Regions from separate parts of the Nonomuraea ferruginea genome, predicted to be linked through region 1. Evidence: riboswitches for the same ligand, from Rfam matches in the RefSeq annotation. Region 1 holds a riboswitch; the other holds the start of a gene.
What was found. Region 1 has a riboswitch for glycine ahead of gcvT (glycine cleavage system aminomethyltransferase GcvT). Riboswitches for the same ligand answer to the same signal wherever they lie in the genome.

Region 1 (4,405 bases):
GGCCTTGATGGAGGCGACCGCGTTCCGCTCGATGCACGGGATCTGCACCAGGCCGCCGATCGGGTCGCAGGTCAGGCCCAGGTTGTGCTCGATGCCGATCTCGGCGGCGTTCTCCACCTGCTCGGGGGTGCCGCCGAGGACCTCGGTGAGCCCCGCCGAGGCCATCGAGCAGGCCGAGCCGACCTCGCCCTGACAGCCGACCTCGGCGCCGGAGATGGACGCGTTCTCCTTGAACAGCACGCCGATCGCCGCCGCCGTCAGCAGGAAGCGGATCACGCCGTCGTCGTCGGCGTTCGGGGTGAAGCGGGAGTAGTACGTGAGCACGGCGGGGATGATGCCGGCCGCGCCGTTGGTGGGGGCGGTGACGATGCGGCCCCCGGCGGCGTTCTCCTCGTTGACGGCCAGGGCGAACAGCGACACCCAGTCCATCGCCTGCAGGGGATCCTTCTCGGCGGACTCGGCCTGCAGGCGGCGGTGCAGCTGGTGGGCGCGGCGCTTGACCTTGAGCCCGCCGGGCAGCACGCCTTCCTTGGCGATGCCCCGCCGCACGCACTCCGTCATGACCCGCCAGAGGTCGAGCACGCGGGCGCGGATCGCGTCCTCGCCGAGGCCGAACGCCTTCTCGTTCTCCAGCATCAGCCCGGAGATCGACAGGCCGGTGGCCGAGCAGTGCTTGAGCAGCTCCTCGCCGGTGGTGAACGGGTAGGGCAGGACCGTGTCGTCCGGCTTGATGCGGCCGGCGCCGGTGGCGGTCTCGTCGACCACGAAGCCGCCGCCGACGGAGAAGTACACCTTCTCGCGCAGGCTCCCGCCCGCCTCGTCGTAGGCGGTGAAGCGCATGCCGTTCGGGTGCTCCGGCAGCGAGATCTTCCGCTCGAACACCAGGTCCTCGCCGATCACGAACGGGATCTCCCGCTCGCCGAACAGCCGGACCGTGCCGGACTCGCGCATCGCGGCCAGCCGCTCGTCCACGGTGTCGACGTCCACCAGCTCGGGCTTCTCGCCCGACAGGCCCAGCAGGACGGCCTTGTCGCTGCCGTGGCCCTTGCCGGTCAGGCCGAGGGAGCCGTACAGGATGGCCTCGACGCGCGCCGTACGGCCGAGCAGCCCGTCCTGGTGCAGGCCGCGCGCGAACCGGTGGGCGGCGGCCATCGGGCCGCCGGTGTGGGAGCTGGACGGGCCGATCCCGATCTTGAAGAGGTCGAAGACGCTGATCGCCATTGATGGCGCCTTTCACGCGCGGGGCCGGGGCCCGGTGCCGGGCCCCGGCGGGTGGGTCAGGACTCGCCCGAGGTGAGGGCGGCGTACTCCTCGGCGGAGAGCAGGTCGGCGGCGTCGCCGTCGGCGCGCACCTTGAACATCCAGCCCTCGCCGTACGGGTCGCTGTTGGCCAGCGACGGGTCGTCCACCAGGGTCTGGTTGACCTCGACCACCTCGCCGCCGACAGGCGTGTAGATCTCGCTCACGGACTTGGTGGACTCGACCTCGCCGATCGAGTCCCCGGCTTCCACGGTCGAGCCGACCTCCGGGAGCTGCACGTAGACCACGTCACCGAGGGCCTCGGCGGCGAAGGCCGTGATGCCGATCGTGGCGACCAGGCCGTCCTCCAGGCCGGAGATCCACTCGTGCTCCTTGGTGTAGCTCAGGTCGTCAGGGATGTTGCTCACTTGTTCCTCCTGTAGAAGGGCAGCTCGACCACGTCCACGGGTTCTTGCCTGCCCCTGATGTCGACGGCCAGACCTTCGCCGGCGTCGATGCCGGCGTCGACGTAGGCCAGCGCGATGGGCTTGCCCAGCGTCTGCGAGGGCGCGCCGCTGGTGACCTCGCCGACGACGGCACCGTCCTTGGTCACCGGGTATCCGTGGCGGGGCACCCGGCGGCCGCGCGCGACCAGCCCGGTCAGGCGGCGCCGCGGCGGGGTGTCCTTGACCGCCTCCAGCGCCGACCTGCCCACGAAGTCGCCCGGCTTGTCGAATTTCACCACCCTGTCCATCCCCGCGTCGAACGGGGTCAGCTCCGCGCTCAGCTCGTTGCCGTACAACGGCATGCCCGCTTCCAGGCGGAGCGTGTCACGGCTGGACAGCCCGGCCGGCTTCAGCCCGTACGGTTCGCCGGCGGCGGTCAGCGCGTGCCACAGCGGCACCGCGTCCTGGACGGCCACGAACAGCTCGAAGCCGTCCTCGCCGGTGTAGCCGGTGCGGGCGATGAGCGCCTCCCGCCCGTCGACCCTGCCGGGCAGGCCGGTGTAGTACTTGAGCCCGGCCAGGTCGGCGTCGGTGAGGGTGGCGAGGATCTCCTGGGAGCGCGGGCCCTGGACGGCGATGAGGGCGTACTCGTCGGAGCGGTCCTCGACCCGCGCGTCGTAAGCCTTGGCGCGGGTCATCAGCTCGTCCGCGACCTTGCCCGCGTTCGAGGCGTTGGCCACGACCATGAACTCCTCGTCGCCGAGCCGGTAGACGATGAGGTCGTCCAGCACCCCGCCGCGCTCGTCGACGATCATCGTGTAGCGCGCCCGCCCGGTCGCCAGCGCCGACAGGTGTCCCACCAGGGCGTAGTCCAGGGCGTCCGCCGCCTGCGGGCCGGTGAGGAAGATCTCCCCCATGTGCGACAGGTCGAAGAGCCCGGCCGCCTGGCGGACCGCGTTGTGCTCCGCGGACTCGCTGCCGTAGCGCAGCGGCATGAGCCAGCCGGCGAAGTCGGTCAGGGTGGCGCCGAGAGACTCGTGCACGTCTCTCAGCGGCGTCGGTCGTGACATGTCGCACCTCAGGACAGGATCGGATGCCGGGATCCTCCCCCTCTGTCGTCGGTGCCTGAGAGCTTCACCCGGCTTTTTTCCGGACTTTCACCTTCGGCGAGGTCGCGCGGACCTGCTTTCCAGAGGACACCTCGGCCGTACGGTCCTTTGCCTTGAGAGGTTCGCGGGGAGGGCTTGCTCCTTCAGGGGCCCCGACCGGCTGTCAGGGCGCTCTCCCGCACGGCTTCGACGGTGATGTGGCAAGCCTAATGGCCTTCGGGGTGAATTGTCGCGTCCGCGAACTCCGCGGCGTGCGCGACCAGAGCGTTCGCGACTAGGGCTTCGAAGAGGGCACAGTCGTCGGCGGCCTCCGGGTGCCACTGGACGGCGACGGCGAACGGGTGGGAGTCGAGTTCCACGGCCTCGATCGTGCCGTCCCCGGAGGTGGCCGTCACTGTCAGGCCCGTGCCCAGGCGGTCGACGGCCTGGTGGTGGTAGTGGGGCACGGTGACCGGGGCGCCGCCGAGGATCTTGGCGAGCTTGCTGCCGGCGGCGGGGCGCACGGGGAGGGGGCCGAACCGGCCGGGGGCGGGGGAGTGGCCGGTGTGGCCGACGACGTCAGGGAGGTGCTGGTGGAGGGTGCCGCCCAGGGCGATGTTGAGGACCTGGAGACCCCGGCAGACGCCCAGGAAGGGGGTCCGGGCTTCGAGGGCCGCGGTCATCAGGGCGAACTCGGCGGTGTCACGAAATTTCCGGATGTAGTCGGTGTGGGGGTGGGGTGACGCGCCGTACCGGTCCGGGTCGATGTCCCCGCCGCCCGCCAGGATCAGCCCGTCCAGCCGGGTCACCAGCGCCGCCGGATCGCCCGCCGGCGGGATGAGCACCGGCTGCCCGCCCGCCCGCGTCACCTGCTCCACGTACATGTACGGCAGCAGCGCCACGGGCAGGTCCCACACCGTGAACCGGGCGGGTTCGACGTAGGTGCTGACACCGATGACGGGCCGGCTCACAGCGGCGTCACGTACGCGCCGGAGATCCCCCCGTCGACCAGGAACTGCGACGCCGTGATGAACGACGCGTCGTCGCTGGCCAGGAAGGCGGCCGCGGCCGCGATCTCCGACGCCTCGGCGAAGCGGCCGAGCGGCACGTGCACCAGCCGCCGCTGCGCCCGCTCGGGGTCCTTGGCGAACAGCTCCTGGAGCAGCGGCGTGTTGACCGGCCCCGGGCACAGCGCGTTGACCCGGATGCCCTCGCGGGCGAACTGCACCCCCAGCTCGCGCGACATGGCCAGCACCCCGCCCTTGGAAGCGGTGTAGGAGATCTGCGAGGTCGCCGACCCCATGACGGCCACGAACGAGGCGGTGTTGATGATCGAACCCTTGCCCTGGCGGCGCATGTAGCCGATGGCGTGCCTGCAGCACAGGTATACGCTGGTCAGGTTGACCTCCTGGACCCGGCGCCAGGCGTCGATGCCGGTCTCCAGGATGGAGTCGTCGTCGGGCGGCGAGATGCCCGCGTTGTTGAACGCGACGTCCACGCTCCCGTAGGTCTCGAACGCGGTCTCGTACATCCGCGCCACGTCGTCCTCGCTGGTCACGTCGGCCTTGACGAACAGGCCGCCGACCTCGGTGGCGGCCTTGGCGCCCGCCTCCTCGTCGATGTCGACGCAGA
Region 2 (4,405 bases), on a different contig from region 1:
GGCCGCCTCGCTCCGCGAGTACGGGTGACTCCACTCGTCGGCGGTCAGCGCCTCCGCGGTGTGCGGGGCGTTCCGCAGGGGGTTGTCGGCCGGGTCGTACTCGCCGGAGGCCACCTTGGCGATCTCCGCGCGGATGGCGACCATCGCGTCCACGAACCGGTCCAGCTCGGCCAGGTCCTCGCTCTCGGTCGGCTCGATCATGAGCGTCCCGGCGACGGGGAAGGACATGGTGGGCGCGTGGAAGCCGTAGTCGATGAGCCGCTTGGCCACGTCGTCGACGGTGACGCCGGTCTCCTTGGTGATCTGCCGCAGGTCGACGATGCACTCGTGGGCGACCAGCCCGCCCCTGCCGGTGTAGAGGACGGGGTAGTGCGGGGCGAGGCCGCGGGCGAGGTAGTTGGCCGACAGGATGGCCTGCTCGGTGGCTGCGGTGAGGCCGTCGCTGCCCATCATCCTGATGTACGCCCACGAGATCGGCAGGATCCCGGCGGAGCCGTACGGAGCGGCAGAGACGGGCCCGACGGGCGAGCCGTCGCGCAGCGGGTGGCCGGGCAGGTAGGGGGCGAGGTGGGCGCGGACGGCGACCGGGCCGACGCCGGGCCCGCCGCCGCCGTGCGGGATGCAGAACGTCTTGTGCAGGTTGAGATGGGAGACGTCGGCGCCGAACTCGCCGGGCTTGGCCAGGCCGACGAGCGCGTTGAGGTTGGCCCCGTCGACGTACACCTGGCCGCCGGCGTCGTGCACCTTGGCGCAGATCTCCGTGACGGTCTCCTCGTAGACGCCGTGCGTCGACGGGTAGGTGACCATGATGGCGGCCAGCCGGTCGCGGTGCTTGCCGATCTTGGCGTCGAGGTCGGCCAGGTCGACGTTGCCGTCGTCGTCGCAGGCCACGACCACGACCCGCATGCCGGCCATGACGGCGCTGGCGGCGTTGGTGCCGTGGGCGGACGACGGGATGAGGCAGACGTCGCGCCCGGTGTCCCCGTTGGCGCGGTGGTAGGCGCGGATGGCCAGCAGCCCGGCGAACTCGCCCTGGGAGCCCGCGTTCGGCTGGATGGAGACCTTGTCGTAGCCGGTGACCTCGGCGAGCCAGTCCTCCAGCGTCCGGATGAGCTCGCCGTAGCCGAGCGCCTGCGCCTCGGGCGCGTACGGGTGGATGCCGGCGAACTCGGGCCAGGTGATGGGCTCCATCTCGGTGGTCGCGTTCAGCTTCATCGTGCAGGAGCCGAGCGGGATCATCGAACGGTCGAGCGCGATGTCCTTGTCCTGGAGCCTGCGCAGGTAGCGCAGCATCGAGGTCTCGCTGTGGTGGGTGTTGAACACCGGGTGGGTGAGGAAGTCCGACTCGCGCAGCAGGGAGGACGGCAGCGCGTCGTCCACGGCGTCCAGGGCGGCGTCCGCGCGCTCGACGCCGAAGGCCGCCCACACCTTGGCGAGCTCGGCGGCGCCGGTCTTCTCGTCGCAGGCGATGGAGACGTGGTCGGCGTCGGCCTGCCACAGGTTGACGCCGCGCTCGGCGGCCGCGGCGACGATGCCGGCGGCCCGGCCGGGGACGCGGGCCAGCACGGTGTCGAAGAACTCGGCGTGCACGACCTCGACGCCGCCCTCGCGCAGCCCCGCGGCGAGCGCGGCGGCGTGCCGGTGCACCCGCCGGGCGATCCGCCGCAGCCCGTCGGGCCCGTGGTAGACGGCGTACATGCCGGCGATGACCGCGAGCAGGACCTGCGCGGTGCAGATGTTGCTGGTGGCCTTCTCGCGGCGGATGTGCTGCTCGCGGGTCTGCAGGGCCAGCCGGTACGCCGCCGCGCCGTCGGCGTCGACCGACACCCCGACCAGGCGGCCGGGCATCTGGCGCTGCAGTCCCTCGCGTACGGACATGTAGGCGGCGTGCGGCCCGCCGTAGCCGAACGACACGCCGAACCGCTGGGAGGAGCCGACGGCGATGTCGGCGCCGAGCTCGCCCGGGGCGGCCAGGAGCGTGAGCGCCAGCAGGTCGGCGGCGGCCACGACCAGCGCGCCGGCCTCGTGCGCCCGCTCGGCCACGGCGCGGAAGTCGCGCAGCCGCCCGGACGCGCCGGGGTACTGGACCAGCACGCCGAAGCATTCGGGCAGGTCGCCGGTCAGGTCGCTCTCGACGAGCTCGATGCCGAGCGGTTCGGCGCGGGTGGCCAGCACGGCCTTGGTCTGCGGCAGCGTGTCGGCGTCCACCACGAACACCGGGCTCTTGGCCTTGCCGGCGCGGCGTGCCAGCGTCATGCCCTCGGCCGCGGCGGTGGCCTCGTCGAGCAGGGACGCCCCGGCGACGGGCAGGCCGGTGAGGTCGGAGACGACGGTCTGGAAATTCAGCAGCGCCTCCAGCCGGCCCTGCGAGATCTCCGGCTGGTACGGGGTGTAGGCGGTGTACCAGCCCGGGTTCTCCAGGAGGTTGCGGCGGATGACGGCGGGCGTGACCGTGTCGTGGTAGCCGAGGCCGATCATGGAGGTGAGCACCTGGTTGCGGCCGGCGAGGGCGCGCAGTTCGGCGATGGCCTCGGCCTCGCTCGCGGCGGCCGGCAGTTTGAGCCGGTCCTTGGCCCTGATGGCCTCGGGCACGGCCACCGCGACCAGGTCCGCGACCGATTCGAAGCCGACGGCCTCGAGCATGCGCTGCTGCTCGGCCGCTGAGGGCCCGATGTGCCTGCTGGAGAACGGCGGTGCTGACAGGTCGGTCATGGAGATGCCTCCCGAGGCTGTGGAGACCGGCGCTGGGCGCGGGCGTATGCCGGATCTCCCCCTCTGTCATGGCGACCTGAGAGCTTCACCCCGCTACGGGGCTTGCACCGTCGGTGAAGTGCGCCTGGCGGACGCACCTGCTTTCCAGAGTTGCCTCACCCGAGCGGTACGGGCGCCTGAGAGATTCCGGGGAGGGTTGCTCCTTCGGCGCCCCGGCGGTGCCGGGGACTCTCCCGCACGGGGTCGTCAGCATGTCCTAGATTACAGCCTCGACCCTAATTGGGGTGGTACGGGGCGTCACCCGATGCGGCGCGCGCGCCGCCGCCGGGCCAGTTCGTCAGCGGGATGGTCGGCCGGGACGTCGTCCACGACCGCCGCCCGTTCCCCCGGCAGCTCCGCGAGGGATCCTTCGACCTCGCGCCAGACCCGGCCGAGCGCTATGCCGAACACGCCCTGACCGCCCTGGAGAAGGTCGATGACCTCGTCGGCCGAGGTGCACTCGTAGACGCTGACGCCGTCGCTCATCAGCGTGATCTGCGCGAGGTCGGCGACCCCGCGGTCGCGCAGATGCTGGACGGCGGTGCGGATCTGCTGGAGGGAGACTCCGGTGTCGAGGAGCCGCTTGACGACTTTCAGGACCAGGATGTCGCGGAAGCTGTAGAGGCGCTGGGAGCCGGAGCCGTGCGCGGCTCTTATCGTGGGCTCCACCAGGCCCGTGCGCGCCCAGTAGTCGAGCTGCCTGTAGGTGATGCCGGCCGCCGCGCAGGCTGTCGGCCCGCGGTATCCGATGTCGTCCGGCAGCGTGGCAGGCTGCTCGTCGAAGAGCAATCCTTGTTCTCCGGCACGCTGCCGCGCACTCTCGCGCCGCACCGGATCTTCCTGGCCGGCCGTCTTTCCCTCGCCGCTGCTGACCGCCACGCGGACCTCCGGCTTTCTCTCATCCCGTGGCCTCATCTGGGGGTTCGTAAAAGGTCGACCACGGGTTTCACTTGCACCGTAGGACCGTGACCATGCTCAGTCAACGATCCGGCTCGGCGCGTCGTGAAGCGTAAATGCACTGAAATACCTACCCCGCCCGGCCGAAGTCCTCGGGTGAGATCGTGTCAAGGAACTCCCTGAACTTCTCCACCTCGTCCTCCTGGTCGTCGGGGATGATCACACCGGCCTCCTGGACCACCTCCTCGCTGGCGAAGATGCGGGCTCCGGTGCGCAGCGCCAGCGCGATCGAGTCGGAGGGCCGGGCGCTGACCTCCACGCCGTTGGAGAACACGAGGTCGGCGAAGAAGATGCCGTCACGCAGAGCGACGATGTTGACGGCGCGCAGACCCACGCCGAGCGCGCTCAGCACGTCCCTGAAAAGATCGTGGGTGAGCGGCCGGGGCGGCGGCTCGTCGGCCTGTGCCAGCGCTATGGCCGTCGCTTCGGTCATGCCGATCCAGATCGGCAGGAACCGCTCCCCGTGTGCCTCCTTGAGCAGAACGATCGGCTGATTGGTGGGCATTTCTACCCGAACGCCCACTACCTCCATCTGCAACACGGGCTGCTCCATATTCGACTGGCCGGTGGCCCGGCTCAGGTCATCGCTGGTCCGCTTCTGCATTTCAACGTAACACCCGCCGAGCCCTGAATGTCCCGCAGGCCGCTCATCGGCCCAGAACGCCACGAACCCCCGTACGCAGCAGGGCGGCATGGA

Region 2: another riboswitch for glycine. It lies ahead of gcvP (aminomethyl-transferring glycine dehydrogenase); the one in region 1 lies ahead of gcvT (glycine cleavage system aminomethyltransferase GcvT).

What each region holds. Positions count from the first base shown of each region.
Region 1 is NZ_BAABFD010000003.1:166,237-170,641, reverse strand. Features, by position in the region: gene ABD999_RS07415 (L-serine ammonia-lyase) at 1-1,221, opposite strand, end outside; gene gcvH (glycine cleavage system protein GcvH) at 1,278-1,667, opposite strand; gene gcvT (glycine cleavage system aminomethyltransferase GcvT) at 1,664-2,755, opposite strand; glycine riboswitch at 2,788-2,885, opposite strand; glycine riboswitch at 2,886-2,983, opposite strand; gene ABD999_RS07400 (gamma-glutamyl-gamma-aminobutyrate hydrolase family protein) at 3,001-3,744, opposite strand; gene ABD999_RS07395 (3-oxoacyl-ACP reductase) at 3,741-4,405, opposite strand, start outside.
Region 2 is NZ_BAABFD010000002.1:209,106-213,510, forward strand. Features, by position in the region: gene gcvP (aminomethyl-transferring glycine dehydrogenase) at 1-2,712, opposite strand, end outside; glycine riboswitch at 2,867-2,958, opposite strand; gene ABD999_RS04310 (MerR family transcriptional regulator) at 3,010-3,630, opposite strand; gene ABD999_RS04315 (bifunctional nuclease family protein) at 3,779-4,249, opposite strand; gene ftsR (transcriptional regulator FtsR) at 4,356-4,405, opposite strand, start outside.